Regions from separate parts of the Pseudoalteromonas sp. SCSIO 43210 genome, predicted to be linked through region 1. Evidence: predicted binding sites of a transcription regulator. Region 1 holds the regulator's gene; each other region holds the start of a gene.
The links. Region 1 encodes sigma-54, which starts transcription at its own class of promoters, with help from an activator protein. Its sites were predicted from a motif close to GTTGGCACGNNNNTNGNNT; they were not measured.
Positions count from the first base shown of each region.

Region 2: the regulator sigma-54 is predicted to act here: its motif matches at 5,540-5,558, upstream of LOS73_RS05480 (hemerythrin domain-containing protein).
Region 3: the regulator sigma-54 is predicted to act here: its motif matches at 3,207-3,225, upstream of LOS73_RS08765 (CsbD family protein).
Region 4: the regulator sigma-54 is predicted to act here: its motif matches at 3,395-3,413, upstream of flgJ (flagellar assembly peptidoglycan hydrolase FlgJ).

Region 1 is NZ_CP087225.1:746,496-754,870, forward strand. It holds gene LOS73_RS03290 (YgiQ family radical SAM protein) at 1-1,134, shown strand, start outside; gene LOS73_RS03295 (protein disulfide oxidoreductase) at 1,318-1,869, opposite strand; gene mgtE (magnesium transporter) at 1,926-3,284, opposite strand; gene LOS73_RS03305 (HPr family phosphocarrier protein) at 3,386-3,658, opposite strand; gene rapZ (RNase adapter RapZ) at 3,702-4,547, opposite strand; gene ptsN (PTS IIA-like nitrogen regulatory protein PtsN) at 4,567-5,019, opposite strand; gene hpf (ribosome hibernation promoting factor) at 5,024-5,311, opposite strand; gene LOS73_RS03325 (RNA polymerase factor sigma-54) at 5,338-6,837, opposite strand; gene lptB (LPS export ABC transporter ATP-binding protein) at 6,907-7,632, opposite strand; gene lptA (lipopolysaccharide transport periplasmic protein LptA) at 7,629-8,171, opposite strand; gene lptC (LPS export ABC transporter periplasmic protein LptC) at 8,161-8,375, opposite strand, start outside.
Region 2 is NZ_CP087225.1:1,218,577-1,226,951, reverse strand. It holds gene poxB (ubiquinone-dependent pyruvate dehydrogenase) at 1-342, opposite strand, end outside; gene LOS73_RS05505 (pseudouridine synthase) at 658-2,313, shown strand; gene LOS73_RS05500 (diguanylate cyclase) at 2,493-4,397, shown strand; gene LOS73_RS05495 (DUF6500 family protein) at 4,434-4,652, opposite strand; gene LOS73_RS05490 (hypothetical protein) at 4,682-4,936, opposite strand; gene LOS73_RS05485 (hypothetical protein) at 4,996-5,250, opposite strand; gene LOS73_RS05480 (hemerythrin domain-containing protein) at 5,598-6,023, shown strand; gene LOS73_RS05475 (hypothetical protein) at 6,110-6,442, opposite strand; partial or broken gene LOS73_RS05470 (TonB-dependent receptor) at 6,944-8,375, shown strand, end outside.
Region 3 is NZ_CP087225.1:2,047,128-2,055,502, forward strand. It holds gene LOS73_RS08755 ((2Fe-2S)-binding protein) at 147-644, shown strand; gene LOS73_RS08760 (molybdopterin cofactor-binding domain-containing protein) at 641-2,902, shown strand; gene LOS73_RS08765 (CsbD family protein) at 2,966-3,163, opposite strand; gene hrpB (ATP-dependent helicase HrpB) at 3,449-5,875, shown strand; gene LOS73_RS08775 (nuclear transport factor 2-like protein) at 5,967-6,431, shown strand; gene LOS73_RS08780 (alpha/beta hydrolase-fold protein) at 6,486-6,917, opposite strand; gene LOS73_RS08785 (HDOD domain-containing protein) at 7,102-8,217, shown strand; gene LOS73_RS08790 (heme NO-binding domain-containing protein) at 8,233-8,375, shown strand, end outside.
Region 4 is NZ_CP087225.1:3,876,593-3,884,967, reverse strand. It holds gene LOS73_RS16935 (flagellar basal body rod protein FlgF) at 1-700, shown strand, start outside; gene flgG (flagellar basal-body rod protein FlgG) at 722-1,510, shown strand; gene flgH (flagellar basal body L-ring protein FlgH) at 1,527-2,210, shown strand; gene LOS73_RS16920 (flagellar basal body P-ring protein FlgI) at 2,223-3,317, shown strand; gene flgJ (flagellar assembly peptidoglycan hydrolase FlgJ) at 3,450-4,445, shown strand; gene flgK (flagellar hook-associated protein FlgK) at 4,447-6,462, shown strand; gene flgL (flagellar hook-associated protein FlgL) at 6,465-7,733, shown strand; gene LOS73_RS16900 (flagellin) at 7,963-8,375, shown strand, end outside.

The DNA.
Region 1 (8,375 bases):
CATGAAATGGATGCTGTATTTGGTTTGCCGTATCAGCGTATTCCTCACCCAAGTTATGGTGATGCTAAAATACCTGCTTACGATATGATTAAAACATCAGTTAATATTATGCGTGGCTGTTTTGGTGGTTGTTCGTTTTGCTCAATTACAGAGCATGAAGGGCGCATTATTCAAAGTCGTTCGCAAGAATCTATTATTGAAGAAATTGAACAAATTAGAGATAAAGTTCCCGGCTTTACTGGTGTTATTTCTGATTTAGGTGGTCCAACGGCGAATATGTATAAGCTGCGCTGTACGAGCAAAAAGGCAGAGAGTACCTGTAGACGCTTATCATGTGTATATCCTGATATTTGTAAACACATGGATACAGATCATACGCCAACAATAGATTTGTATAAAAAAGCACGTGAAGTTAAGGGTATTAAAAAGGTATTGATTGCTTCAGGTGTTCGTTATGACCTAGCTGTACGCGACCCTCGTTACGTTAAAGAGTTAGTAACTCATCATGTGGGTGGCTACTTAAAAATAGCGCCAGAGCATACAGAGGATGGTCCATTATCAAAAATGATGAAACCAGGTATGGGAGCGTACGATCAATTTAAAGAACTATTTGATAAGTACTCTAAAGAAGCCGGTAAAAAGCAGTATTTAATTCCTTACTTTATATCTGCTCACCCAGGTACAAAAGATGAAGACATGGTAAACATGGCTTTATGGCTTAAATCAAACGACTTTAAGCTTGATCAGGTACAAAATTTTTACCCATCACCTATGGCTAATGCGACGACTATTTACCATACAGAGATGAACTCTTTACGTAATATAAAAAACAACTCAGAAGTTGTTCCAGTACCTAAAGGCGCTCGCCAACGTAGATTGCATAAAGCTATTTTACGCTACCATGATGCAGCAGGTTGGCCGATGATACGTGAAGCACTACGTAAAATGGGTAAAGCTAATTTAATTGGTAAAGGGCCTAACTGTTTAGTGCCAGAAGAAGGGCGTGATGAAAAAATAGGTAAAGGCGGTAAAAAAGGCGGGCGACCAGCATTAACGCGACATACCGGTTTTAGCCAATTTAAAAAGGCAAACACTAAACCAAAAGTAGGTGGTAATCGTCAAAGTACACGTTAGTAATTCAATCTGCCAGTTATTAGTTTAATTGCGATACGCGCTTTTCAGCCTTCGTAATACGTAAGTTGAGTTAACCTTGCTCTTTATTATCAATATTATTGTAGATGATAAAGAGTGAGCTTTTAGAGCCCCCTCTTTGAGCTGCGCGTATTTAGTGCCTATATATTTGCAGTCAGTTCTTCCTTATAACGTTGATGATAACCACAAACGTAATTTAAGTGACCATAACGGCTGAATACCTGTTAGCCCTTGCGTCATTTTATTATCTTTTAAGATTATATAAGATGGCGTGACTTGCCCTTGCCAATCGGTAAATATTTCACTGTGTTGATCGTTGACGGTCGTAAAACTGTAGCCATGATCATTTAGATAGTTATGTAGTTCTTGATCAGAACCTGATTTTATTGCGATGCTCACGACAGGATAATTATTCTCGTTTGCGAGTTCGTTTATGGCAGGGGAGGTAATACTACAAATAGAGCACCAAGTTCCCCAAAAATACACAAGGGTTGGTTTATCTTGGTTCATTGCTGCTAGATCAATGTTTTGCCCTTTATAATCTGTTAATTGTAATTGAGGATTTGCTGGCATGACAGGTTGCCGCCACCAATTGACGGCGGTATAAATGACGAAAAATATAGAGCCATATACCAATACACTTTTTAATATTGATAACCCTTTTTGTTTTAGCGTTTTTTTAGGTGTCTCTTTTTTATTCTTGATATTCGTTGTCATAGTTGCAGCTTTACCCTAAGTATTTTTTACTTTAGTTATTTGCAAAAATTTCTAATTTATACCAGCAACCAGGTAGCAGTTCCTAAAAAGGCGAATATACCAACAATATCTGTCACAGTGGTTAGCACCACACTCCCTGCAAGTGCGGGGTCTATATTCATTCTTTTAAGTATTATTGGAATACTTGCGCCAGCCACACCAGCCACGACTAAGTTCATAAACATAGCGAAGGCAAGTACACCACCAAGCATAAAGTCCCATTGCCATAGGGCAATAACACCTGCAATTAATAATGACCACAAAATACCGTTTAACGCACCAATGGCAAGTTCTTTCATCATTAAAAAGCGTTGGTTTGTTTGGTTTATATGGCCTACTGCAATACCGCGTATAACAAGCGTTAACGATTGACTTCCTGCAACGCCACCCATAGAAGGGACAATACCGTTTAGTACCGCCAAAATAGGTAAAACATCTAGTGTTCCTTCAAAAAAGCTAGCAACAAAGGCCGCTGCAAGTGCGGTTAGTAAATTGACACCTAACCAAACTGAGCGCTTTTTAGAGCTTTTGAGTACTGGCGCAAAGGTATCTTCTTCATCATCTAGACCGGCTAAGCCTAGTAAACTATGCTCTGCATCTTCTCGAATTACGTCAACAATATCATCGATAGTGACACGACCAAGTAATTGATCGTTATCATCCACAACAGGTGCTGATATCCAATTATGGCGCTCAAATAGTTGCGCGACTTCACTTTCATCCATTGAAATTGGGATTGATTCACAATCTTCATCCATTAAATCGCGAACAATTTTTTCAGGTGGGTTCGTTAATAACGTACTCAGTGATAGAGCGCCTATAAAACAGTTGTGTTTATCAACAACATATAGATCATCTGTACCTTCTGGTAGCTCCCCACGTAGCCTAATATATCTAAGTACAACATCGAGCGTTACATCAGGGCGAATGGTTACCGTATCGGTGTTCATTAGCGCGCCAGCTGAACGCTCTTGATATGAAAGTGCTTGTGTTGCACGCTCACGGTCTTGAATATCCATCGCGCTGACAACGTCTTTATAAACGGTGTCTGGTAAACTACGGAGTACTTCACCTAAGTCATCGTGGCCCATGTCTTCAGTTGCGGCTGCAATGTGCTCAGGTTCCATTTGGGCAATAATGCCTAAACGAACATCTTCGGAAAGCTCTTCAAGAACATCACCTTGTACATCAGGGTCAACCAATTGCCAAAGTAGTCGGCGAATTTTATGCGGCGATGACTCTAATAATAATGCGGTATCACAAGGAGCTGTTTTTGCTAACATCCGCCTAACTTGAACAAATTGACCACTGTTAAGCGACTTTGTCACTTGTTTTAATTGTTGTAGTGGATAATCTTGTTCAAAAGCTTCAGGCATTGGCGTCCTTATTGATTTTTATATAACTATGGATAGGGAGGTTTATTAATGGGGTAATTAACCACATTTAGTTTATCTTAGTTTCGGTTTTTAGCTAAGTGCTATTCTTCTTCATTAAAGCGTTGTGCTATCAATTGACCAACGGCATGTAAAGCTTGTTCGGCATCAGGGCCCTCACACACTACTTTCACCTCTTTTCCTTGACTGCTTTCCAGTAGCATTAAAGCCAATACACTGTCCCCAGGCGCTTCTTTATCATCTTGATATATCATGATTGAGGCATCAAATTTAATAGCAAGTTGCGCTAATACTGTAGCGGCTCTTGCATGAAGTCCTAATTTATTTTTTATTAAAAAAGTGTCTTCTAAACGCATAAGTTACTCTACCTAAGCTGAACAGATGATTATTTTGAATGAGTTATTTTTCTTGTTCTCTATGGCGGATTTTTACATTTGGATGTGTCATCGAAAAACTTTCACCAATCGTTTGTGCTAAATATACTGAGCGATGTTGCCCGCCAGTACAACCTATAGCAATAGTTAAGTAGCTACGGTTATTTCGCTCTAAATGTGGCAACCATGTTTGTACAAAAGTTTGAATTTGCCAAGTGAACTTTTGGACAATGCTGTGGCTGGCTAAGTAATCCTTTACGGGTTGGTCTAAGCCATTTAAAGGTTTTAATTCTGGCTCCCAATGTGGATTAGGTAAAAAGCGTGCATCAAAGACATAATCAGCTTCTTTAGGAATGCCGTGTTTAAAGCCAAATGACTCAAAAGTAACAATGAGTTGTTTATCTTTTTTACCCAGAATTTTTTCACGAATTGATTCAGCAAGTTGATGAACACTTAAATCACTCGTGTCGATCATATAGTCAGCGCGAGTAGTGAGAACATCGAGTAGTTCTTTTTCTTTTTTTATAGCTAAATCAAGAGGTAATGAGTCAACTGATAACGGGTGTAGACGGCGAGTCTCAGAAAAACGTTTAATTAATGTTTGATCCTCACTGTCTAGATAAAACAGAGTCGGTTTAGCAAAGCCAGGTAAGTATTCAAGGATATCGTTAAATTCATCTTGCTCTTTTGGTAAATTACGGACATCAATACTAACTGCAATTTTGTCGTAGTTATCAGATACACTTCTCACTAAAGAAGGTAGCAGATTAATTGGAATATTATCTACGCAATAATAACCTAAATCTTCAACTACGCGTAAAGCAACCGATTTTCCAGAACCGGAACGGCCACTTATGATAATTAATTCCATTTATCACCCATTATGTTAATTACGATTGTTCTACAATAACTTGATACAGTTCAGTATCTGATTTTGCGCTGCGTAACTGTTTACAAAAATCTTTATTATTTAGTTTATCAGCTATCGTTGCGAGCGTCTTTAAGTGCTGCTGGTTATCGCCATCAGGTACGATGAGAGCAACAAATATATCAACAGGGCGATTATCTATTGCATCAAAATTAATAGGTGTTTCGCTTACTAATACGAGTGCTAAGGGCTCTTCTGCGCCGCTCATTCGCCCATGAGGGATTGCAATGCCTCTTCCTATACCAGTGCTTCCCAGTTTTTCTCTATTCATTAAGGCGCTGAGAATATCTTGTTGAGAAAGATATGGGAGCTTGTCATGAGCAAGTTGACTGATGAACTCTAAAATTCTTTTTTTACTATTAAAAAGGACCGCAGCTCTGCTGCAGTCCTGACATATAAGTGAACTTAATTTCATAATATTAGTGTCGAGCAAGCTTCTCTTTGTGTTTAATAACTTGGCGATCGAGCTTGTCAATCAGCGAGTCAATGGCGGCGTACATATCTTGATGTTCAGTAGAGGCAAATAACTCAGCTCCACTTACATGAATCGTTGCCTCAGCTTTTTGGTTTAATTTTTCTATATCAAGAATGACATGAACATTATTAATATGATCTGAGTGTCTTTCTAGCTTCGCAAATTTGGTATTTACATAATCTCTTAATGAATCAGTTACTTCTACGTGACGACCAGTTAAGTTTAGTTGCATAAGCATTACCCTCTTTGTTTAGCGTCTTAAATCAAACTTTTTCGCTGATTTGACGGTGGAATAGCTAGAGATTCGCGATACTTTGCGATTGTACGTCTCGCTACTTTTATTCCTTGCTCAGCTAATATATCTGCAATTTTACTATCACTCAATGGTTTTGCTGAGTTTTCTGCTGCGATTAATTTTTTAATGAGAGCGCGTATTGCTGTTGATGAGCATTCGCCTCCATTTTCAGTACTTACATGGCTTGAGAAAAAATATTTAAGCTCAAAAATACCGCGAGGTGTATGCATATATTTTTGAGTTGTTACGCGTGAAATAGTTGATTCGTGCATTTCGACCATTTCTGCTACATCATTTAAAACCATTGGTTTCATGGCTTCGGGGCCATGCTCAAAAAAACCTTGTTGTTGCTTAACAATACAATTAGTTACTTTTAATAGTGTATCGTTTCTACTTTCTAAACTTTTAATAAACCATTTAGCTTCTTGTAGATGCGAGCGAATAAACTGGCTATCACCACTTGATTTAACGGTGCGTGACATTGCTGCATATTGGCTGTTGACTCTGATTTTAGGCATGCTATCTGGGTTTAGTTCAACAACCCAGCGACCTTTTATTTTTTTCACCGATACATCAGGAATTACATACTCAGATTCTTCTCTAACTATAGTATCCGCCGGTTTTGGGCTAAGAGTATGTATTAAAGTCATTATTTCTTTAAGCTCTTCTTCTTTGAGCTTTGTTTTTTTCATTAATGTACGATAGTCGCGAGCAGCTAATAGATCAATGTGCTCGGTTAAAATCATTTTTGTTTCATTAATATAGGGTGTTTCTTTATCGTATTGGTTCAGCTGAATACATAAGCATTCTTGTAAACTACGTGCTGCAATACCAACAGGGTCAAACAATTGAATTCGTTTTAAAACAGCTTCTATTTCGTCAAGTTCAACTTCGTTGTCTTCTTCGTTCTCTTGATTAAAACTTTCTAAAATTTCTTCGCAGCTTAGCGTTAAAATACCCGAATCATCGACGGCTTCAACAATCGCAATCGCAATCGCTTCATCGGTAGGACTAAAGGGAGTCAGTTGTAGTTGCCACATTAGGTATTCATGGAGCGTTTCAGTTGAGGAGCCTTGGTATATAGATTCATCTTCAGGCATTGGTCCTGATGATGACGCTGGGGCTGCGCTCATATATTCATCCCAACTAACATCCATAGCCATTTCATCACTTAGCGTATCTTTAGCAAGTGCTTCACCACTGTCTTGCTCATATTCGCTCGGAACATCATCAGCATTTGCGCTAACAGTGACATCGTCGTTATCTGCTTTTTGCTCGTTTTTACCAGCAGAATCTTCGGCGTAATCTTGCTCTTCAACCTCTAATAGGGGGTTGCTGTCGAGTGCTTCTTGTATTTCTTGCTGGAGATCCAATGTACTGAGTTGCAACAGGCGAATTGCTTGTTGCAGCTGTGGAGTCATTGTAAGTTGCTGGCCCATGCGCAGCTGTAATGATTGCCTCATGTATCTCTAACAATCCTTTTATGTTGTTATAATTAATACTAGCAGATGCTTAAAGACATGGCGTAAATGTTACAGCCTAAATTGTTCGCCTAAATAAACATCACGTACTGTTTTATCGTTTAATACGTGTTCTGGAGTGCCTGATGCAATTAACTCACCATGAGAAACTATGTAGGCTTTTTCGCAAACATCAAGAGTTTCTCTTACATTATGGTCGGTAATTAACACACCAATACCACGATTTTTAAGATGTTCTATTATTTTCTTTATATCTAACACTGAAATAGGGTCAACACCAGCAAAAGGCTCATCAAGCAATATAAATTTAGGATCAGCGGCTAGTGCTCGCGCTATTTCAACTCGGCGACGCTCGCCTCCTGATAATGCCATACCTTGGCTATCACGAATGTGCTGAATACTAAATTCATCTAATAAATTGTTAAGTGTGTCTTCTCTTGCTTGCTTATTCAGCTCTTTACGTGTTTCTAAAATAGCCATTAAATTTTGATAAACAGTAAGCTTTCTAAAAATTGATGATTCTTGGGGTAAGTAACCAATGCCTAATCTAGCACGACTATGCATAGGTAAAAGAGTAATATCGTTATCGTCGATAGAAATCTTGCCTTTATCACTAGGTACAAGGCCTACAATCATATAAAACGTTGTGGTTTTACCTGCACCATTAGGGCCAAGTAACCCGACTATGCTGCCAGCCTTTACTTCCAGACCTACATTTTTTACAACTTCACGGCCTTTATAACTTTTAGCTAATAGTTCTGCTTTTAATGTACTCATGGCTGACCTTTATCGTTTTTTTCTTTTTTAGTCTCAATAGGTACTAAAATAGTATGCACACGATCGGTTGAGTTTTCGTCTTTTTCAGCGCTAATTAATTGCTGTTGCATATCGTAAGTAATACTCTTGGCATTTATTTTTTGACCCGCTTGCGATACTTGTGCATCGCCAATAAGGGTTAAAAATCGTTTAGCTACATCATAACGAACTTCGTTTGCGCTGGCGCTCATTATAGTGCCATCAGTTTGTTTTTCTTCGAAATATGCAGGGCTACCAGTTGCAATTAGTAGCTGTTTATTATCGCCTAATTCATCACGTTTATGTACTTCTAAACGGTTGGCTGTAATACGACGGTTGCCGTGAATAATCTCAACATTTTTTTCAAAAATTCCGACGTTTTCTTTTAATTGGCCTTCTTGTTTGTCGGCACTTATTGATATTTGATTCGCTGCAGGTTGAATCGCTTGTTCAGCAGCGCTAAGGTTGAAAGCTAGTATAAGTGTCGGAATAATAAGTATTTTTGAAATTTTATTGGTCATAATATATAGTTCGCGTATGGTTAATAAGTTTTATCACTTCAGTTTTTAAATCGGCTTCAAGGCCTTTACCGGTGATCTTTAAATTGGGTCCCGTAACAATAACGGGTTGCTCTGAACGCATCGTGAGTAGTTTTATATCTACTTGAATATTATCCGCATTAATCTTGTCTATCATTGCATTATCAGTAAGATTATTGGCAACCA
Region 2 (8,375 bases), 470 kb from region 1:
TTCTTGAAAATAACTACTGCCAATTTCAGATGAAGGAATGTGTGCGGCAATAGCTAATACCGGTACATTATTACGCTGACAATCAAATAAGCCGTTAATTAAATGAAGATTACCTGGCCCGCAAGAACCCGCACACACCGCAAGATCCCCTGATAAATGCGCTTCGCCACCTGCTGCAAATGCGGCAACTTCTTCATGTCGCGTTCCTAGCCATTCAATTGTGCCCATTCTTCGCAGACTTTCACTAATGCCATTAAGTGAATCGCCAGTTACTCCCCAAATACGTTTTACGCCAGCTTGATCAAGAGTTTTAGTGATAAAACTTGCGATATTTTGACTCATAATATAGAACTCCTAAATATTCAGTTATTCTGTAAATTGATTTTTCGTCTCTGATCTATCAGGTAAGTCATCGTTTCGAAATGCGCTCAATTATTGAGAATCGATAAGCTTAAATATTTTGATAATGATAGATATATTACTACTGAGACTTTACTAACAAACGCCTAGGTTTGCTGCGCCCCATACTGATACATAAAACATGAATGTCCGCTTTAAAGTGTTTATGAATATGCGGGTGCGAGATTTTTAGTTGCTTAACTATGAATATGTTATTATGCGCTCAATTATTTTACTGAATGCTTTTCTCTTACTTCTATGTCAAATTCTGCTTCGTGCTTTACATTATTTTCTCAAAATATTGATGCTCTCGCGCTTCCTGAAAAGTTTACTTTCCCTTTTTATTACGAGCCGCAAGCATTAGCTGTAGCAGCCACTAAACAATTACAGCAACAACTTGAAACGTTAACGCATTTAAAAGCAGAAAATGCAGGTAAAATGTTTGGGGTTTTAGTGGTGCAAAATGCTAAGCAACAATTAGGCTTTTTAAGTGCTTATTCGGGACAAATTGAAGGTGATAAAGGTAATATTAGCTTTGTGCCGCCTGTTTCTAGCATGCAACTTCAAGACGATACCTATTTGGCTCAAAGTAAAATAATTAACGATATTAATGCTCAAATTGAGCAGTTAGAAAATAGCGAACAACTGCTTGAAGTTAATAGCAAACTTGATGATGCAACACAGAGCTACCAGCAAGCGCTATTAGCTCAACAGGCGGTAATGCAAGCCGGTCGTCAGCAACGAAAAATACAACGTACCGAAGGTGAATTAGAACTTAGCGAAAGTGATTTTGAGCAGTTAAAAAATAAGCTTGCAGGGCAAAGCATCGTAGAAAAAAAGCAACTACTGGCACTTAAAGCCTATTGGCAAAATATAATCGAGTCACTGCAGCAAACACACATCAATATTTCTGATGAAATTGCTCATTTAAAAAAACGCCGTAAAACGCTTTCTAAAAGCTTACAAAAAAAGCTATTTGCACAGTACCAATTTTTAAATGCAAATGGTGAAACTACAGATTTAAATGCTATTTTTGCAGCATTACCTGAGCACACGCCTCCTTCGGGTGCTGGCGATTGTGCAGCGCCTAAATTATTACAATACGCCTATAAACATGACTTAAAGCCACTTGCTATGGCAGAGTTTTGGTGGGGAGCAGCGCCAAAATCAGCAATTAGGCAGCATAAAAATTACTACCCATCTTGTTACAGTAAATGCCAACCAATACTTGGGCATATGTTAAAGGGTTTAAACGTTGAAGATAACCCGCTACTTATCAACCCAGCTCAGGGTAAAGATTTAAGTATTGTTTATAAAGATGACGACTTACTTGTGGTAAATAAGCCCGCTGAGTTTTTATCGGTACCTGGCGTTAATATTGATGACTCAGTTTATATGCGAATCAAAACGCAGTTTCCAGAGGCATCAGGCCCACTAATTGTACACAGATTAGATATGTCGACTTCTGGATTATTGATGATCGCACTCAATAAACGCGTGCACAAAGCACTGCAAAAGCAGTTTATTGAACGCACTATAGATAAACGTTATGTCGCACTAGTAGATGGAAATGTAAGTGAAGATAGCGGCGAGATAAACTTGCCGCTTGTACTCGACTTTGATGACAAGCCGCGCCAAATGGTGTGTTACACACATGGTAAGCCGTCGCTTACTATCTGGCAGGTTTTAGAGCGTAACAACAACATTACCCGATTACAGTTATACCCTAAAACAGGGCGAACTCATCAATTAAGAGTGCATTGCGCGCACAGTTTAGGTTTAAACATGCCAATTATAGGCGACACACATTACGGACAAAAAGCCGATAGATTACATTTACATGCAGAATACTTAGCATTTACTCACCCAATTACGCTTAAACGATTAGAGTTTGAAGTAGCTGCTGATTTTTAATAAATGCATATGGCCACAACTGCTATATTATACAAATTATGGTTTTTATTAGTTAAATTGAAATCGTTTATGATTAAGTTTTTTCAAAAAAAAATATAAAAATAGATTCAAGAAATAGCTTAACAAACAATGTAAACAAAATTATTTCACTGATAAAAATAAGTCATCAAAGGGTTAAAATGACTAGCAATATACAAATAAACATTTTAGATAATACTTTATGGGCAAAGTGTATTGCTCTAGTCTCGTTTTTACTTTTGTGTAATTTTGCCTCAGCTAACGATGAGCCATATCCGCAAAATTACCAAGCGGCTCAAGCTCTCATTAATAACATAAAACTAAATGAAATAGACTATCTTCAAAATGAAGACAAACTCGCTCAGGCGTTTAAAATAAGCAAAGAGCAAAATTGGGAAAAACTTCATCTAGAAGCGGCCGCTTTGTATGCGGAGCTACTTTTTAGACAAGAAAAATACGAGGCGTTAAACACACACTTGTCTTATTACTTAAAGAACAAAGAGTTACCAAATCAAAAAAGTGTTCATTTATTATTTCTCGAATCACAACTGAAGTCTTTAGCGAGAAAGCCAAACCCAGCTCCAGCACTAATACTAGCCACGAAATTAGAAGAGAGCTTGCAACAGTATTCGACTAAAGAAAAAATCATTATTTTACGAGCACTTGCTTACTATTACACCGATACAGATGCACTGAAAAAAACCCTAAATGTTGCACTGGAGGGGCTAGAATTAGCATTAAAAGATGACGACTCAGCATCTCAAGGATACTTTTTTAGAAAAATAGCCGATGCATACAATTATCTAAATGAAAAAGACAAAGCCGTATATTATGCAAAGAAAGCGGTTGAAGCATATGAAAAAACGCAAGATGGGCTTTTTACTGCAAAAGCATATTGGAGTTTAAGTAATGTATTGCTTGAGATAGAAAAACCTAAAGATGCCTTAATATATCTAAACAAAGCATTATTTTATTTTAAAAAAGTTAATGCGCAAAAAGGCCTAACCTTTGCCCAATACTCAATTGCCAGTATTGAGTACTTACAAGCAAACTACGACAGAGCCTTAACTTTAACTAAAGAAAACATTGAGCTCGCTCGTTCTGCAGGTATTTACGACATGCAACTTGCTTCACTCATTTTGTTAGCTGACATATATATAAAACTAGATTTACTTGATCAAGCAAATGAAGCAAACGATGAGGTATTTTTAAAATTAGATAAATTCAGCCGCAGCATTTATAAAGCCGAGTTTCTAAGTAAACGCTATGAGTTAAAGCGACACCTTAACTATACTGACGAGGCTTTTGAAGCAATTGAACAAAAGCTCCTTTATACAAAAAAACACTACGAAGCAACCAGTGAAAATAATATAAAAACACTGCAGGTCAAGTTTGAAGTAAAAGAACAAGAAGAAAAAATACAACAACTAGAATACGCAAAAGACATTAGTGAACTGCAAGCAAAAGAAGAGTATCAAAAAAAAATAATTTGGCGACTTAGCGCTGCTATTGCGTTTATTTTAGTTATTGTTTCATTCTTTTTATTTTACAAACAGTCTCGACAACGTCAAAAATATCACGATATTTCATTAACAGATTATCTAACAAATAGCCCTAATCGTAGAGGAATAATGCGCGCAGCAGAAGCAAAGCTTGATGAAGGTAAAATGACGATAGCAATTGTTGACTTAGACTACTTTAAAAAAGTTAACGACCAATTTGGTCACGATGCTGGAGATTTAGTTCTTATTGCCTTTGCAAAAGCTGTAAAAGAAACACTAAGTGGTGATCATCAGTTTGGCCGCTACGGCGGCGAAGAATGGTTGTTTGCACTAAATTCAGTTGACGAACTAGCTATTCGAAATATATTTGACCAGCTCGCCACTAGGTTTACCGAGCATTGTAGTAATATAAAAGACCTTCCTAGTGATACAAAAATCACTTTTAGTGTGGGAGCCTCTGTAAGTAGCCCTTTAAAAAGCACACTGGATGTTCTTATTAAGCATGCAGATAAATTACTTTATAAAGCAAAAGAAAACGGAAGAAACCAAGTCGTTGTTGATTAAATAAACACAGCTAGAAGTACTTGCTCAGTTTATTGACTAAAGTCCATCTAAAACCATCTGTTTAATTTTATGTGCTTTTACAAAATGATCTAATTTATGGGTGTGTATCCACCAAGTAGCGGCCTCCATAAGTAGCTCTGGGTCGTCGTTTTTATTGGCAAAAAATGCATAAAAAGAAAGCCCCACATTTTCGCCTTTAGCTGCTATTTTTTTATCGCATACGGTAATTATTTTTGTTCTTAGTTCTTCTCTCATACATACCTTATTTAATTATATTTTTACTATTAAAATACGCCATTTAAAACGCTAACGATTAGCTGTAAAAGGCTTCTATCAACCAAGCCATGATTCTCAAGCTCTTTATTAGGCGTATTTACTTTTGCAGCTTTGCATTCATTATCTAATGTCTCATTTTTACGTGTATCGGTTTCGTATGCAATATCTGCTTGTTCCATACATTTTGCCGAGCCTGCGTAAGGCTTCGCCGTACAAGCGCTTAGTAATAATAAAAGTGAAATTGCTATCAACAATTGCTTCATAACCAATCCTATTTTTACGCAACTTATTTACTTTAAATCACAGCTGCAAGTTAGCCTATTTACTTTTTTACCACCATTACAAAAAATTCAAAAAAGAACTTACCAATAGTATCAAAAAAAGTGTCGTTTTTTTCATCCTTTTTAATTTGTGCGCTAATGCATTGATTATAAACCTGTGAGCTTGTTTGAGCACCATTCCGATCAAACGTTTCAGCTTTTTCAATGCATAAGTTAGGGTCAGAACGCGAGGCAGTACTACATGCACTCAGTAGAGCGCACAGCAATAATGCGGCGATGGGGGTTTTTATGTTCATCCTTAAACTATCCTATTAAGTTAACGTGCTACCTGCATTTATACCGATTGATGTTATATGTGGGAGTAACATATAGGTTGTACCTAAATAACGCTGCTACTTTATCACTGCAATAAAATAAACAACCAGTAAATATTTGTAAGGTTCTGTAGGGATTTATACTCACTTTTATAATTGAACTACGCAAAAACCTGAAATTATTGCATTCATGCAAATGTAAAATTTACAGTGATAGCAGCCTAAGAATAAAAAAATTAAAATATATTCATTAAAATACAATAACTTAATATTTGGCATTTCGTTTGCTAGTTAGTGTTATAAGCAAATAAATTGTAAAAGGACTAATTATGAATATTTTTGAAGCACTACGTCATGACCATGACAAACAACGAGAATTGGTAGATGCGCTTATTCAAACACACGGCGACACAGAGCTGCGCCACAAGTTAATGGATGAGCTAAAAACAGAATTAGAAGATCACGCAAAATTTGAAGAACGTTACTTTTATAACCCACTTATGTTTGATGACTTAACTCATGAAAAAGCACGCCACAGCGTAGCTGAACATCACGAAATTGATGAATTAATTGAACAACTCGAAGATACAGAAATGAGCTCGTCTGCATGGTTAGTTACAGCTAAAAAGCTGCACCATTTGGTACATCATCATTTAAGTGAAGAAGAACACGAAGTGTTTCAATTAGCGGGGAAAGCACTTAACGAAGGGCAAAAAGAGAGCCTTGCTGAGCAATATAACCATGCTATGCACTAGTTGCATAACATATAAATCGACTTCCACACACTCCCTGTGTACTTATTGGTTATAAGCCATATGGCTTATAACCATTTTTTCTTTTACTACTTCACAGTAAATTTCACGTCTTGGTCGCGTAATAAGTAAAGTGCAAAACACGCAGCCCACATTGGCCATGCAGTGAAGAATAATAAGTTGTTGAAGCCATCAATGTATTGGTTATAAGATGAAAGCGTAGACAAACCATGCATCACAAAAATCACACCATAAGTAATGCGTTTTTTAATACCCGCTAAAAATGCCAATACTAATACAAGTTGCAGAGCACCGATAACATAAGCAACCATGTCTGATGAACCGCTGATCCCATAAAAGTGCTCGAAAATACGTGCGCTATGGCCTGGATTTACGAATTTATCGAATGTCCACATGATCATTACAATAAAAACGCCCAAACGAAGCGATAAAAGAGACCACTGCAGACGATTTTGTACGTTCTGAACTCATTGAACCTGTCATAAAAATTCCCTCAAAAATGTATAAATAAACCTTGAAGTAATTCAAGACCGTATTAGTTAGTTTTTATTTCAAACACAGCGTAATTATTTTTGCTTATTTTACTTTTAGAAAATAAAGCGTGGATTATTTGAAATATGCAGATTTATTATATGAAAGTTAATACATAATAAAAGGTTAACTACCCAAAAGTAGACTACAATAAAAAAGCCGATTAAAAGCAATAATTTACAGGGAATATCATACAATTGCTCTATTGATGTTTCATCCACTAATGAAACAACATTACTTAATTACAGCCCCTAAAAAGCAACTGTTTTTATAATGTTCTATAAACAAAAAGAATCGAAGTTTTACTGAAAGTTATTTTTAAACCTTTCGGTCTTTATCGACATCAACATATAACCGTAGAGAGAAAACGTTTGAAACACGCATACTTGGCTTTATCCTTAGCCGCCATATTAAATACACCACTTAACTCATTTGCAGCTGAAGAATTAAAAATAACAAAAAATGATGTAATAGAGCACATTGAAGTGGCGGGCCAAATTACTAAATCTCAAGGCCTTTCAGTTAAAGATACCACTGTAGATGGCCCGTTTGGTGATAACTTAGCACTACAAGATATAGCCCGCTCGGTAACACCAATTTCAAGTGAGTTAATAGAGCAACTTAATATTACTACGCTACAAGATGTATTAGCAGTAAGCCCTAATACCTATTCAGCGAGTGGCTTTGGTGCACCAAGTTTGCCAACAATTCGCGGACAATTGGGTGAGCTTTTTCAAGATGGTACACGCCGCCAAGCTGGCAATAATGGTTTTGGGGTGCCGTTATCGTTCAACGCAGTAGAACAAATTGATGTTGTAAAAGGCGCACCGCCGGTTCTATTTGGCTCAAGTCAACGTAACGGCGGCTTTGTGAATCTACATTCTAAAAAAGCATCTACCGATGAAAGCAAAGGCAAAGCAAGTTTATCCGCAGGCCGGTGGGATCAATACCGCGTTTTGGTCGATTACAGCGCACCGATTGTAAAAGACAAAGTTGGCTTTAGAGTAAGCGCTGAGCACATAGATAACGGCAGTTACTATGATTTTTCAGGTACTAAAAGTGACAGCCTATTTGCTGCCCTTCGGGTATTACCTGATGACAAGAGCAGCTGGGATCTTAACTTTGAGTTGTACCAAGTTGAATTTACCGATAACGCAGGTATTAACCGCCCAACACAAGCACTCATAGATCATGGCTTATACATTACTGGCCAAGGCGTACAAGCAAATGGCAGTACAATACCAGCGGCTGGTTCTATTGTTTCACCTACTGGGCAAGTAAAAATAGACCGTAGTACGGTACTTACCGATCCTGATAATCAAAACGAAGCCACTACTTACTTATTACACAGCATTTATAAGCGTGAACTTTCCAGTAATGCATCAATAAAAAATATTACGTATTTTCAGCACTTACAACGCGAAGAAATTGCACAAAACAGCTTTGTTGAAATTATAGACGGTGCCGATACCGCGCAAAATCGTACCGAATTGACTTACCAATGGAGCAATGAACAGCAAACAATTTTTGCATTTGATGTGCGCTATAATCGCGTATTAGGCTATAGCCAATTTACTACCGAAGCCGACTTGCCTATTGATTTAACTGGCCCAATTTCAAATCGCCGCATTCCTTTAACTGATGCACAGCAAGCGCGTTTAATTGAAATTAGCCCAGGTGTATTTGTATCCCCTGGTGGTCAGTACGATATTAATAACGATGGCAGCGGCGACTTTAACTTATCAGACACTACCGATTCGCGCTCATGGCAAACGGGTTTTGCTATTCAGCAAGATTCTGATT
Region 3 (8,375 bases), 1.3 Mb from region 1:
TTTACTAACGTTCTAATAATTAGTATTTTTATAAAATAGATCTAAGTGATAGGCTAAAAGTAGTAAGTATAAAATAGTAAGTAATTAAAAATAGTTCTCGCGCAACAAGGGACCCTCCTGTAAAGCGCTTTGCCAAGGAGTTTAGTATGATCACGCTTACCATTAATGGTAATAAACATGAGTTTTCTGGCGATCCGTCAACGCCAGTATTATGGTATCTCCGAGACGAATTGAATTTAACTGGGCCTAAATTTGGCTGTGGTATGGCGCAGTGTGGTGCGTGTACCGTGCATATTGATGGGGTAGCTCAGCGCTCGTGTGTATTACCTGTTGCGGCAGCAGCAGGGCGTTCAATTACGACAATTGAAGGGTTAAGCGAGCAGGGCGACCATCCAGTACAACAAGCATGGGTTGAGCATAAAGTACCGCAGTGTGGTTTTTGCCAGTGCGGTCAAATGATGCAAGCTGCAAGCTTATTAGCAGCAAACCCAACCCCTACCGACGATGAAATAGTAAGTAATATGTCGGGAAATATTTGCCGTTGTGGTACATACCCGCGTATTCATAAAGCAATTAAATCAGCTGCTAAAACAATGGCGAGTGTTCAATATTTTGACCCAAATGAACAAGGGGAAGAAGTATGAACCAAGATAACAAATACTTTGATTTAAACCGCCGTAAGTTTTTAAAAACTAGCGCAATAGGTGCATTGGTACTTGGTACTTATTTTGTAGGCAGTGCGCCAAGAGCATTTTCGGGTGTGTTAGAACAGCCATCTGAGCAAGCAAAGCGCGCAAACTTATTTATTGCACTGCGCCCAGACGGCATGGTTGAAATAACCTGCCATCGCTCTGAAATGGGTCAGCAAATTCGCACCGCGATTGCACAAATAGTTGCCGATGAAATGGAAGCCGCGTGGGATAAGGTTATTGTTATTCAGGGTAAGGGCGACCCTAAATACGGCGATCAAAATACCGATGGCTCGCGCAGTATTCGCTACAACATGCAGCGCCTGCGTGAAATGGGCGCAAGTGTGCGTTACATGATGCAGCACGCTGCCGCTAAGTATTGGAAAGTTGACCCGCAGACCTGTACAGCCAATCAACACGTTGTTACACACAGCTCAGGTAAATCGCTTACTTATAAAGATTTAATCGACTTAGCGCTTACAATAACGCCACCAGAAGCTGACAAACTAACACTTAAAACACGCAAAGAATGGCGCTACATTAATACTGGCATGGCGCACATAGATTTAGCCGATTTAGTAACAGGTAAAGCAATATTTGCAGCCGATGTACGCGAACCACAAGCGCTGGTGGCTATAATTGAACGCCCGCCGGTAGTAGGCGGTGTTGTTAAGTCATTTGATGCCAGTGCTACAAAAGCGATAAACGGCGTTGTAGATGTTATTGAAATACCTGCACCAAAAGGCGCGCCGCAGTTTCAGCCAAAAGGTGGCATTGCGATTATAGCTAAAAACACATGGGCTGCATGGCAAGGGCGTAAAGCATTAAAAGTCGTGTGGGATGATGGCAAAAATGGCGATTACAATTCAAAAGAATTTAAAAAGTCATTATTACAAACAGTACAAACTCCACAGGCAAACATACGTGATAAAGGCGATGCCATGGGCGTGTTGGCTAAATCGAGCAATAAACTCGTAGCTGATTATTACGCGCCGCATCTTGCTCAAGCACCAATGGAGCCGCCTTGTGCAACAGCTATGTACAACAAAGACAGTGTTGATATATGGGCTGCCACGCAAAATCCACAAGCCGATATGAAAACAGTGGCGGCAATGCTTGGCATGGATGAGAGCAAAATTAATGTTCACGTTACCATGTTAGGAGGCGGCTTTGGGCGTAAGTCAAAACCTGACTTTTCAGCAGAAGCAGCTTACCTTTCAATGAAAGTAGGCAAACCTATTCGTGTGCAATGGACGCGTGAAGACGACATACAACATGGTTTTTACCATGCGGTTTCGGCTCAGCACATTGACGCATCGCTAGATAAAAATGGCGCAATAGAATCGTATTTACACCGCACCGCGTTTTCACCAATTACCTCTACCTTTTCAGAAGGGGCGACTAGGCCAGGGAGCTTTGAACTGCGCTTAGGATTTACCGATAATCCTATTAACACACCTAATATGAAGTTAGAAAACGGTGATGCGCAAGCCAAAGCACGAATTGGTTGGATGCGCTCTGTATCAAATATTTTTCATGCCTTTGCTATTCAGTCATTTATTGGCGAAGCAGCGCACAAAGCCGGTCGCGACCAAAAAGACTATTTACTAGACACTATAGGTCCGAGTCGTATTGTTGATGTAACTGAGCAAAATGCCACATACGATAATTACGGTGGCGATAAAGCGGTTTATCCTCTAGATATTGGCAGACTGCGCCATGTTATTGAAAAAGTAGCTGACATGAGTAAATGGGGGCGAGAGCTTCCTAAAGGTCGAGGTTTAGGAATAGCAGCACACAGAAGCTTTTTAACTTACGTAGCTACGGTAGTTGAAGTAGAAGTATCGGATGCTGGCGATTTAAACGTAATTAAATCGTGGGTTGCCATTGATGCGGGTACGGTTGTAAATACCGACACCGTTAAAAACCAAACCCAAGGAGGCTCTATCTACGGAATTACAACAGCAATCAGCGATGGTATTACCTTTGATAAAGGCCGTGTACAGCAAAGTAACTTTCATGATTATCGCGTACCGCGTATGAGTGACTCACCTCTTGAGATTGACGTTGAAATAGTACAAAGTGACGCACCTCCAGCGGGGGTAGGCGAGCCATCTACACCGGTTTATGCGCCAGCATTATGTAATGCTATTTTTGCCGCGTGCGGAAAGCGTATTAGACAGTTACCGATTGGTAACCAATTAAAAGCGTAACTAAATAACCTACAGCTTAAACAAAAAAACCGCCAAATGGCGGTTTTTTTTAGAAGTTAGCGATTAGTGAGTTTTTTCAAACTCATCAACTTCACGCTCTGCTTCTTCTTTAGATTTACCATACTGCTGCTGGATTTTACCCACTAGCTCTGTACGGCTACCTTCAATTTTGTCTAAATCGTCGTCAGTAAGATCGCCCCATTTCTGTTGAGCCTTACCTTTAAGTTCGTTCCAATTACCTTTCATACGATCGCTGTTCATAAGTTTCTCCTTACTTAGATTTAATTAACGTTCAGTATAAAAGGAGCAAAGCGTGTACCAACAAGTTAAATCTTTATTTTATATTAATAATCAGTGTGTTATGTTTTTATTGAGGCAGTAATAATTAATGCTGTGAGCACATCCTTAAAAAATGTACAGAGCAGTCTGTAATTATTTCTGATTATGTAACCCTTAATTAAATCCTTTATAACCACACAGCTTTAGCGGCGCGTTTATTTTTGGTTTTTGTTACAATGCACACAAAGCAATTTTGGGTAAATAGCTGTGCTGCCGGTTCAAGACATATATCAACAACTCGTTACTACATTACAAAGTAATCCTATTACGTTATTACAAGCGCCGCCTGGTGCGGGTAAGTCTACGTGGTTGCCGCTGCAACTAATGCGCGATGGGCATTTTAAACGTATTGTAATGCTAGAGCCTCGCCGTTTAGCTGCACGTAATATTGCCAGTTATTTAGCAAAGTGCCAAAACGAGAGTGTTGGGCAAAGTGTGGGCTTGCGGATTAGGGGCGAGAGTAAAGTAAGCGCTAATACGCGCCTCGAAATAGTCACCGAAGGCATGTTAACGCGCATGTTGCAAAACGACCCCGAATTAAGCGATATTGATTTACTGATATTTGATGAATTTCATGAGCGTTCAATTGCAGCCGATACCTCACTTGCCTTTGCGCTCGAGACCCAAAGTGCGCTGCGTGAAGATTTAACCATTATGCTTATGTCGGCAACTCTTGATACTGAGCGTTATACAGCGTTTTTTGACTGCCCTGTAATTCAATCAAGCGGTCGCAGCTACCCAATAGGCGAAATATACATACCCATAAAAGATGAAAGCCGCTGGCTTGATGCAATTCCTAACATAATAAAACAAGCACTTAATGAGCAAACAGGTAGCGTATTGGTGTTTTTACCTGGGCAGTTTGAGATACTACGCGTGCAACAAGCACTGAGCGATTTACCAAGTAACTGCCAAGTTGCAACGCTATTTGGCGAGCAAGATAAAGCTAATCAGCAAGCTGCTATTGCTCCTGCACCAAACGGCATGCGCAAAGTAGTGCTAACCACCAATGTAGCCGAAACCAGTTTAACTATTGAAGGCATACGCATTGTAATTGACAGCGGCAAGCGCCGTGCAGCCACCTTTAATTTAAAAACAGGGGTTACAGAGCTCACAACACAAAGTATATCGCGCTCATCTGCTGTGCAGCGTGCAGGGCGTGCAGGACGTATAGAGCCGGGCATTGTTTATCGAATTGGCTCAAAGCAAACCTTTGAGCGACGTAATAGCCACGACAATCCCGAAATACTCACATCAGACATAAGCCAGCTTATGCTTGAGGCAAAGCAGTGGGGAGCCAGTATTGATGAGCTAACCTTGCTCGATAAGCCCACTGAGCAGCAATGCGAACAAGCAAGTAACCTGCTTAATATGCTTGAAGCTATTGATAGCAAAGGTAAGCTCACACCGCTTGGCAGTAAAATGTTAGGTTTTGGTGCTGATATTCGTTTGGCGCATATGCTATTAAAAGCACAAATACTTGATGACCAACTCCCTGGTATTTTTAGGCTCGCTATTTATTTAGTGGCATTACTTGAGAGCCGAGTAAATAGCGCAAACGAGTTGAGTTTAGCGCTGCATAGCCAGCAGCAACGTCCGCATCCGGTATTTAAACAACAGTTAAAATATTGGCAAAGCCGCTTAAAAGTAAAAGACGAAAACAGCGAATTAAATACGCATTATATTAGTTTGCTAGTGGCATTGGCATACCCCGATCGCATCGCTAAAAAACGCGGTAATGGTTACCTACTTGCCAATGGTGCAGGTGCTGAGTTAAATGCAGATTACTGGCACAACGACGATTACTTAGCTATAGCAACCATGGGCGGGCACAAAGGCGGGCGTATATTTACAGCCACCGCGCTTAACCCATTTGAGTTACAAGAATTTTTACCGCATTTATTTAGTGAACTTACTCGTTGTGAGTTTGATGAAAAATCAGCGCGCTTTATTCATCAAGATGAAGTAAAGCTCGGGGCTATAACGCTCAGCAGCCAGCCTAGTAAACAAAAACTAGATAAGGGCGAGCGCGCTAAAGCGTGGCTTAACTTATTTGCTAAACACGGTTTTGCATTATTTAACGAGCAACCTGATGCGCAACAATTGCTGATACGTATGAGCCTAGCAAGTAATTTAATGCCCGATAAATTCCCGCAAATAAACGAGCAACAACTTATTCAAAATGCAGCGCAGTGGCTAGGCGTGTTTTTAGAAGATATTAAAACGCTCACGCAGCTTAAAAAGTTTAACTACTTTGAAGCATTACAAAACTGCTTTGATTGGCAACAACAAACTACGTTAAAAGCTTTATTACCTCTGCGCTTAACGGTGCCCAGTGGCTCAAATATAAAGATAGAATACCAACTTGATGGCCCCGCAAAGCTAAGTGTGCGTATGCAAGAAGTTTATGGCTTGACCAGTACGCCTAAGCTTGCCAACGGTAAATTGCCACTGCTTATGGACCTGCTATCGCCAGGTAAACGCTCATTGCAACTTACTCAAGATTTAGCCCACTTTTGGGCTAGCAGTTACCGCGATGTGCAAAAGGAAATGAAAGGTCGCTACCCTAAACATTTTTGGCCAGACGACCCCGCTAATAGCGTTGCAACCAACAGAGTGAAAAGCAAAATGTAGGTGTTAATTCACTTAAAACTGATTTTGTTTGATTATTGAACTTACTAAGGTAATGTACCTATAAAATATTTTTAGCTACAGAGAATAGTCAATGAGGTTACTTTTAACATTAGGTTTGGCTTTAGTAACTGCTTTTTCGGCGAATGCTGAAAAGCCACTCGACTTAAATGCGTTTGCGCAGCAGTATTATAAAACAATGACCGCCACACAAGCACCTAACGCAGGTGCTAAAGAGCTTGAGGCTTATCTTGCATTGTTAACCGATGATATTGGTAATCAGCATATTCCGTATCAACCGGATGACTCACGTACTCCTGATGGCAAAGAGCAGATGCGCAAAGGTATGAGTTTTTACTTAGGTGCACACACGTTGTTTGAAAGCACACTGCTTAATACATTTGTGTTTAACGATACAGGCTTTGCTATTCGTTATAAGAATTTTGCAAAAGGTATTCACCCACAAAGTAAGCAGCCAATAGAATACACCTCCACAATGATGGAAGTAATCGAAATTGAAAACGGCAAAGTGGCGATGATCCGCAAATACCATGAATAATACTTAAAGTCTTATAAGCATTTTTATTAATTACTTTTTTGGATGGTAGTTAATCTATGTAAAAGCGTCGTATACAGCTAAATGCAGAGTATCGGCGTGATCTAGGTTTTTAAAATAGCCTAATTTCACTTGGCTTTTATTACCAAAAATAGGCGCTGTTTCCTTATTCAATCGCCTTGCTAAGCCTTCCATTAATTCACCTTCTTTACCAATGCCAATATAAACCGATTGAGGAAACGATTGTGGATCAAAAGGGCTATTTAGTAATTCATTATCGGCCCACCATAAGCTTGAGCTAATTATTACGTAATAATTAAAAGTTGCAGAGTGATTAAATAAAATATCGCTTGAAAGCAGACCAGCTAATGATTGACCAATTAAAGTATTTGTTGAGTTGGAACGGTATGTTTTATTAATCAGTGGGCGAAGCTTGTCGTTTATAAAACTAATAAAAAAGGTGCTATTAAAAATATCTTTTTCATTCAATCTATTTAACCGGCTGGTTTAACATTAATTGTGCAGTAATTAAGTATATCCTATCAGAGCTCAATGGCTTTATCTTAATCCTATGAATCTCTAATACGATTAGGCCCTTTTCGTTTTATGTCTATTTGTGAATTTATACTACGCTTTGATTAGAAATTAATACGTTATAGCGAAGGTATAGTGAATGCATGAGCAAAAAATAAATATACTTTTAATTGATGATGACGAATTACTATTACGTGCACTAGCAAAAACGTTGAGCCGCTTATGTGCAAATGTAACTGTAGCCTGCTTACAGTTACCTAATGAATTTGAACGCTACATAGGAAGTAATAAAACACCCGACATTATTTTTTGTGATTCTATGATGCCACTTTCTTCAGGGCTTAAAGTACTAGAGCACGCTAAAGCGATCTGTCCTACAGCCTTAAGGTGTTTATTTACCAGTGATTTAAGTAGTAACTATCAACTACAAGTTAACAACACAATCCACTTTCATCTTGTAAAACCTTTTACACAGAAACATTTAGTAGCGGTGCTAGACAGCGCTAAGTTATTAAAATTACTTCCTATTCATGCTCCTCATCGCGTTATTTTAGGGCAGCTTTCAGACTTGCCATTTTTAGGTGTTGTGACTCAAAACTTATTAAGTGAGTTAAACAAAAATGAGCCAAACATTTCTATTTTAGAAAATAATATTAGCCACGACCCTGTATTAACGGGAAAAGTTTTGCAGGTAGCCAACTCCGCATTTATGGGGTTTGATAGTCAAACTACAAACTTAAAAGAGGCGATTATAAGAATTGGTTTAGTTAGTTTAAAGGCGATTGTGGTTTTTTCTGAATTGTCTCAACAATTACTTAATAAGGCTAAGCAAGAGACGCTTAATGAGTTAATTAATAAAGGATATAAAAAAGCAAGTATGGCGCAATCGCTCGCTAAGTATTTAAAGCAAGATAGGCAAACACAGTTGTTTGCATTTGCAGTTGGTTTGCTTAGTGTTATTGGTGAATTAGCTGCTATGTGTATTGTGCAAGATAACGAAGATGAAAACGTGCCTAAGTACGCTCTTAGTGCCTACTTATTAGCGCTTTGGGGGTTTGAAAAGTCAATTGTTAGGGCGCAGTTACTGGATGATTTACCTGTGGATGAGGGGATATCATTAACTGTTATTCATATGATTGTTGAGCATGCTTATTGCCAGCAAGTAATTGAGTTTAATCAAACTGAATATGACTTTATTGATGATTTGAAAATACTAGAAGATGTACAACAATGGTTTTTAAGTTTTAAAAAGTGATACACGAGGGGATGTATGAAAGGTGTTATTTTTAGAGGACTTGAAGCCCTCGTTATTGAAAAGTGCGGCATGGCTGCGTGGGATGATTTACTTGAAAAAAATGCACCTAGTGATCGTATTTATATTTCAGCAGAAAGCTATCCAGATGAAGAAATAGT
Region 4 (8,375 bases), 1.8 Mb from region 1:
CCTGCAGGGCCTTGCCCTTAAAGCCAATAATTTGGCGAATGCCAATACGACAGGCTTTAAATCAGACTTTGCTCAAGCACGTTCTATGCAAGCGTTTGGTGAAGGGCTGCCAACACGTGTATTTTCGATGCAAGAACGTCCGGGTTCAAACATGACATCGGGTGGCATAGTTGAAACAGGCAGAGACTTAGATATCGCAATGAGCGATAACGCATGGCTGAGTGTGCAAGATGCGTCGGGTAATGAAGCTTACACTAAAGTAGGCACGCTCAATATCACAGCAGAAGGCATGCTGGTAACAAGTCATGGACGTCAAGTTATTGGCGAAGGTGGTCCAATTATACTGCCTGTACCAATTGAAAAGGTTGAATTTAGTCAAGATGGTGCTATTCAGGTTCGTCCGCAAGGCGCCCCAGCAAATTTTTTAGAAGAAGTTGATCGCTTAAGAGTCGTTGAGGCTGATAATTCACAACTTGAAAAAGGTAATGATGGCTTATTTAGACCAAAACCAAATCAAGTTGTTGATACTTCCGCTAATGTAAAAGTATTGAGTGGAACCTTAGAAATGTCGAATGTAAACCCCGTTCATGAAATGGTCGATATGATAAGTCATCAACGCCAATTTGAATTACAAGTCAAACTGATGAAAACAGCTGAAGAAATTGACGAACGTCAAGATCAGCTGTTGCGCATAGTTTAACTTTAAAATGAGGACACTATTATGAATCCTGCATTGTGGATCAGTAAAACAGGGCTTGATGCTCAACAAACCGATATTTCGGTTATTTCAAATAATTTAGCGAATGCCAGTACGGTTGGTTACAAAAAAAGCCGCGCTATATTTGAAGATTTACTTTATCAAAATATTAATCAGCCAGGTGGTCGTTCATCGCAAGACACTGAAATGCCATCAGGCCTAATGTTAGGTGCGGGTGCAAAAGTTGTAGCCAACCAAAAAGAGTTTACGCAAGGTAACATGTTAACCACCGAAAACTCACTAGATTGGATGATTTCCGGCGAAGGTTTTTTTGAAGTGCTGCAGCCAGATGGCAATATTGCCTATTCGCGCAATGGCCAGTTTACCACCGATGGTGATGGACGAATTGTTACATCGGGTGCTGGTTATGTTATTCAGCCAGAAATGAATGTCCCCGAAGATGCTCAATCGATTACTGTTTCGCAAGACGGAGAAGTATCTGTTCGTGTTGCAGGTCAAGCCGATAACGTAGTTATTGGTCAGATCACCATTAGTGACTTCATTAATCCATCGGGTCTTGAGCCGATTGGTCAAAACCTTTATACCGAAACAGCTGTAAGTGGTGCTCCGGTGCAGGGTAACCCTGGTGTTGAGGGGCTTGGTAGTATTATTCAAGGCTCACTTGAAACATCAAACGTAAATGTCACAGAAGAGCTGGTAAATCTTATCGAAACTCAACGTATTTATGAAATGAATTCAAAAGTAATTTCAGCCGTCGACGAAATGATGAGTTATATCAATCAGCAACTATAAGGTTTAGGGGCAGAATATGCGTAATATTATGTTATTTGCGGCAGGCACTCTATTTTTAAGTGGGTGTGTATCAACACAAAATAGTGAAATAGTGCAAGACGATCCTTACTATGCGCCAATGTACCCAGAACCGAATATAGAACCTGTTGTAGCTACTGGCTCCTTATTTAACACGAATGTGTCGAACGATTTATACGCGGACAGAAAAGCTCTGCGTACCGGCGATATCATTACGGTTAAATTGCAAGAATCTACCCAAGCTACAAAAGCGGCAAAAACAGAAACAGATAAGCAATCTGACACGAGCCTTGACCCTGTAATTGGTTTGGGGGGACTTCCTGTTAATATCGGTGGCGACAGTATTCAATTTGGAATTGGCAGTGATTCATCGTTTTCTGGTGACTCTAAATCAAATCAATCAAATAGTTTATTTGGCAATATATCGGTTAATGTGATGCGTGTTTTACCAAACGGTAACTTAGTTATTCGAGGTGAAAAATGGTTAACTCTTAATACAGGCGAAGAGTTTATTCGCTTAGAAGGGTTGGTGCGCCCGCAAGATGTTGGCTCAGATAATACGGTTGAATCAAACCGAATAGCTAATGCACGGATTCAATATTCAGGTAAAGGGCAAACCCAAGAAGCACAAAGTGCTGGTTGGTTAACGCGCTTTTTTAGTAGCTCGCTCTTTCCTTTTTAGAGGACATTCAATATGAATGTATTTAAGTTTTTTTGTTTAATTGTTTTGCTGGGATGTCAATTTTCGGCACATGCAGAGCGTATTAAAGATATCTCTATGGTTGAAGGTGTGCGTTCTAACCAATTAGTGGGTTACGGGTTAGTTGTTGGCTTACCTGGGACTGGCGAGCAAAGTAAGTTTACCCAACAGAGTTTCAAGGGCATGTTAAGTAATTTTGGTATTACACTGCCGGCTAATTTAAGCCCTAAAATTAAAAATGTGGCTGCTGTTGCTGTGCATGCAGAGTTACCTGCGTTCAGAAAACCAGGACAAACAATTGATATTACCGTGTCGTCTATTGGCAGCGCCGGTAGTTTGCGCGGTGGTACTTTAATTCAAACATTTTTAAAAGGTGTTGATGGGAATGTATACGCTATAGCACAAGGTAGCCTTATTGTTGGCGGCTTAGGTGCTGAGGGGTTGGATGGCAGCAAGGTTGTTATAAATACACCCACTGTCGGTCGAATTCCCAATGGTGCTACTGTTGAACGTGCCGTTAAAAGTCCATTTATGCAAAGCGACTATATTACTTTTAATTTAAATCGCCCAGATTTTACAACAGCGAAACGTTTAGAAAGTACGATAAACGACTTAGTTGGTCCCAATAGCGCACAAGCTATTGATGCTGCATCTATTCGTGTTATTGCCCCAAGAGATGCATCACAACGTGTATCGTATTTATCAACACTTGAAAACTTAGAGTTTACCCCTGCGGATAACGCAGCAAAAATTATTGTTAACTCTCGTACGGGGACGATTGTAATTGGGAAAAATGTAAAACTACAGCCAGCCGCGATTACTCATGGTGGTTTAACTGTGACGATTACCGAGCAACAAAATGTATCTCAGCCTAATGCATTAAGTGAAGGTGAAACCGCCGTTACGAATCAAAGTATCATTGATGTGAATCAGGATGATTCACGTGCATTTGTATTTAATCCTGGTGTTAGCTTGGACGATTTAGTCAGAGCAATCAATGAAGTTGGTGCTGCACCAGGTGATTTGATGGCTATTCTTGAAGCGCTAAAAGAGGCTGGTGCAATAAACGGTCAACTAGTTGTTATTTAGTATTTAAACACGCCCTAGTAACATTTTTACTAGGGCAAAATCATTCCCTCGCAATATATCTAATTTAAAGTTAGTCAACTGGCTCAATTTTTGCATTTTAATTGCATTACTCATTATTGTGTCAAAAAGCTGATGGAAACAAATCATCTCGATAAGCAAAACTTTTTTGATTTAGGCAACTTAGATTCACTTCGTAAAGAAGCCTTAACCAGTGGTGATTCATCGACTGATGCATCAAAGGCTGCGCTAAAAAAAGCCGCTGCACAATTTGAAGCAATTTTCACTCAAATGTTACTTAAAAGTATGCGCAAGGCAAACGAAGCATTTGAGGACAAAGAAAGCCCATTTAATTCCAGTGGGGTTAAGTTCTTTGAAGAAATGCACGATCAACAATTATCGACAGAACTATCATCAAATGGTTCTTTAGGCCTTGCAGACTTAATCGTTCAACAGTTATCCCCTGATGGTAAAAATTTTATGCCCGGATCTGTTTTGAGAACAACAGCGGACTTTTTAAGTGATAAGCGAGTGGGCTCAGAGCTTCCTCATGAAAATAATAATAAATCAGTAGAGCCTGTAAGTACGAACATGAACATGGATATTACAGAATCAAAAATAGAGACTCCGGTATTTGAATCGGCTGAAGAGTTTGTTAGCTCTGTGTGGGAACACGCTAAAACGGCAGCAAAGAAAATTGGTTTAAACCCGGCTGTAATGGTTGCGCAAGCAGCGCTTGAGACTGGTTGGGGTAAACATATCATTAATAAAAGTGATGGTAACAGTTCAAATAACTTATTTAATATTAAATCAGATAAAAGCTGGGAAGGTGAAAAAGCCAGTAAAGTCACACTCGAATTTGAGCAAGGTACAGCGGTCAAAAAGAAAGCAAACTTTAGGGCGTACGACTCAATAAAAGAAAGTGTAAATGACTTTGTTGATTTTTTGACACAAAACCCACGCTACCAAGAAGCATTACAAAATACAGCAAAGCCAAGCGACTTTTTAGATTCGTTACAAAAAGCGGGTTATGCAACCGATCCAAATTACGCTAGCAAAATAAAACAAGTACTCAATAGTGCAGAATTAAAAGATATTGCAGCAAACGCGATTCGCCAAGGAGTAAAGTAACATGTCGTATGATTTATTGAGTATTGCCAGTTCAGGAGTCAGAGCTAGTTCTGAGTTACTGCAAACGACAAGTAAAAACATTGCCAATGTAAATACAGAAGGCTATGTACGCGAGCGCACAGAATTTACTACCATGGTAGATAATCAGGTAGGTAGGGGTGAAACCTACCGTTTGCTAAACCAATTTGCTCAAGAACAGCTAAACAGAGATACATCTAATAAATCATTTTTTGATCAGTTTGTAACAGAGGCAAATAGGGTTGATACCTTATTTTCAGAGGAAGCAAATAGCTTATCTACAGGCATAAATTCGTTATTTAATAACATGCAAGAGGCACTCAATCAACCATCATCAACGGTAGCTCGTTCTTTAGTTATTACTGATGCACAAAGCTTAATTGATCAAATGGATAGACTCTCAGGTATTGTCTTTGATCAGCAAAGTATAGTGAATGAACAATTAGAAATATTTTCAGAGGAAGCCAATACGCTAATCCAAAGTATTAGCGCTTTAAATAAAGATATAGCTGCTGTAAATGGAACGAATAATGCTGCTGATGCAAGTTCAACTTTTAACGAACGTGACAAAGCAATACGTGATTTATCCGAACTTATAGATATAGAAACACTTGATGGACCAAATGGTGAAAAGCTTGTGTTTATGGGTACAGGAGAAGCCGTTGTTATGCAAAATGGTTCGTTTAATTTGTTTTCTATGAGAGGCGACCCCGATCCTAGTTTTAAAGAGCTAACGTTAGATGTTAACGGTGGCAAAGCTGTGCCACTTGAAATTGATACGAGCAAATTAAAAGGTAAAATTGGCGGTTTACTTGCTTTTAGAGACGATATTTTAGTGCCGGCGCAAAATCAAATCGGTCAAATGGGACTGGCTATTGCAGATGCATTTAACGAACAAAATAAATTAGGCATGAATGCAAATGGTGAGTTGGGGGGGGATATTTTTACCATACCAACAGAAAATGCATTTGCTTATCAAGATAATACTGGTGGTGTTACAAACATGACCGCAACGGTTGAGCCAGGCAAAGGTAGTGAATTACCTGCCAGTAACTTCATTATTACCTATACCGCTAATCCGAACGAAGTAAGTATTCAGGCAATTGATAATAAAGGGGAGCCTATTGGCAACCCATCACTTGCAGATACAACCAGTGGAGTGATTGATTCATCATCAATTACCAGTGGCGAGTCCTTTGGACTGCAAATAACAGTTGCTGGTACAGGTGCTACTGGTGATCAATTTCAAGTTAAGCTAAATTCTCAAGCCGCTTCTAGCATATCGCTTGCAACCGGACGTGGTGATGACCTTGCGTTAGCGTCGCCAATTAGAACTGCGAACGATATAAATAATATAGGCACAGGCACGATATCAGCAGGTACAGTTAGTAGTGTTACCTCAGGTGGTTTTACATCAACTACACCACCTGCCTTAGCGAATGGCGATATCACAATTGTTAAAGCAGCGGGTACTAATGATTACCTTATTAGTGATGGTAATGGCGCTAATGTAGCTGTGACGATAGCGCCGCCGGGTGAAAATGTTTTAGCTGGCCTTGGTGCTCCTTATGACTCATACGGTTTTGACTTTGATATAGAGGGTACACCGGCAACAGGCGATACATTTACGCTGGAGTTTAACGAAGGTGGATTTGACGATAACCGTAATGGTTTAAAGTTGGTTGATTTGCAAAATGGTGAGTTGGTACGTCAAAATGTTGTCACAACAACGACGGCAGATAACCATAAAACATTTAATCAAGCCTATGCTGGTATGGTTAGCGATATTGGTGTGGTAACTGGACAAGCTATTACGAGTGGAGCTGCATTCGATGCTCTCGCACAGCAGTCTGAAGCTTGGTATGAATCATTATCGGGAGTAAATCTCGATGAAGAAGCTGCAAATTTATTGCGTTTTCAACAGTCTTATGCCGCTTCAGCACAGGTTTTAGCTGCTGCGCGTTCAATTTTCGACACTTTACTTAGTGCTGCGAGGTAATCATGCGTTTATCAAATAATTTAATGTATCAAAGCAGTATTAATAAAATACTGGATGGGCAACAAGGTGTCGCAAATGCGCAAGAACGCGTTAATACAGGGCAAAAATATTTAACAACGTCTGAAGCGCCTGCAGATATTTCACAGGCAATGTTATATTCAAATAAAATACAAACCAATGAGCAATATACAAAAAATATTAATCAGCTTAGTGGTCGTCTCGAAACAGAAGAAAGCGTTTTAAAAAGTATTAATACCAGTATTCAAGAAGCGCAATCTCTAGCATTACAAGCGGGTAATGGCGCTTATACTAAAGACGATTTGAAGTCGATTGCATCCGAGCTAAGTGGTATTCAGCAAACGCTTGCTAATTTAATGAATACCCGCTCCGAAGATGGGAAATTTATATTTTCAGGTTATCAAGATAGCACCCAACCTTATCAGTTTGACTCAACGCTAGGTGAATACACTTATAATGGCGATCAAGGTGTCCATCAAATAACGATAGCTGAAGGTGTATCAATTAAATCGAGTGATAACGGTTTTGATACATTTGAAAAAACAGCAGCACGCTTAGATGTAGACTCAAACACGGCTTCAATTCCTACTACAGTCCCTGCTAATAACATCACCGCAGGTACAGTATATGTTGATGGTCAAACTGAATTTGATCGATTTCATCAATCTAATTACAATGCAGATCCAGCAGCGCCAGCAACAGCAAATACTTATAATGTTGTGATTACAGCTGGGGCAACGCCAACTGATCCTGATCAATACGAAATTCAACGTGATGGCGTGTCTCTTTCTCCTCAAGTGATAGGTGATATTACCGATGAACCAATAGATTTTGCAGGAATGAAAATTGAATTTGAAGGTACAGCACCTGGTCAGCTTGATTTTAGCCTTGAAAAACCGGAGAAAGAAAACGTACTTAATACGTTGCAAGCACTTATTACAGGTTTGAATGATGGCACACTTGAAGGAGACGACTTTCAACAAGTATTAGCCGATGGTGTTGTTCAGCTACAAAATGCCAGTGAACAAGTGGTTTTCACGCAGGCAAGTTTAGGCGGAAGAATGGTTGCGCTTGAACTCGTAACCGACACTAACTTAGCGCTTGATATTCAAAATAAAAGTAATAGATCTAGTTTAATTGAGGTGGATCAGGCTGCTGCTATTAGCGAGCTCACTAAGCAAGAAACCGCACTGCAAGTATCTCAAGCAACCTTTGGGCGTTTATCTAACCTTTCATTGTTCGACTACCTTTAACCAGAAATATTTTGCCGCTTTACTTATTTTAAAGCGGCAAAAAATTGTCGCTTCAAGTTACTTTTTAAATTCAACTTTAAATTTCAATTATAAACCAGTAAAAACAGTGACTTAAACTTGTTTTAAAGTTGGCACAGTAAATGCTTTTATAATAATAAGAAATTATCGAATAGTGGTTCCTGTTAAAACGTGTTGAACCACACTCTGCTTAAACCTAGGAGATGGTAAAATGGCATTAACAGTAAATACTAATGTGTCGTCATTAAACGCACAACGTAACTTAAATAAATCAGGCGAAGGCTTAGCAACTTCAATGCAACGTTTATCATCAGGTATGCGTATTAATAGCGCAAAAGATGATGCTGCCGGTCTGCAAATTTCAAACCGACTTACGTCGCAAATAAATGGTTTGTCAGTAGCCCAGCGAAATGCCAACGATGGTATTTCAATGGCACAAACCGCTGAAGGTGCGATGAGTGAGTCAACAAGTATTTTACAGCGTATGCGTGAACTTGCATTGCAATCAGCTAATGGTTCAAACTCGCCAGAAGATCGTGAGGCACTGCAAAAAGAAGTATCAGCACTTCAAGTTGAATTGACACGTATTGCAGATACAACCTCGTTTGGTGGTCAACAATTACT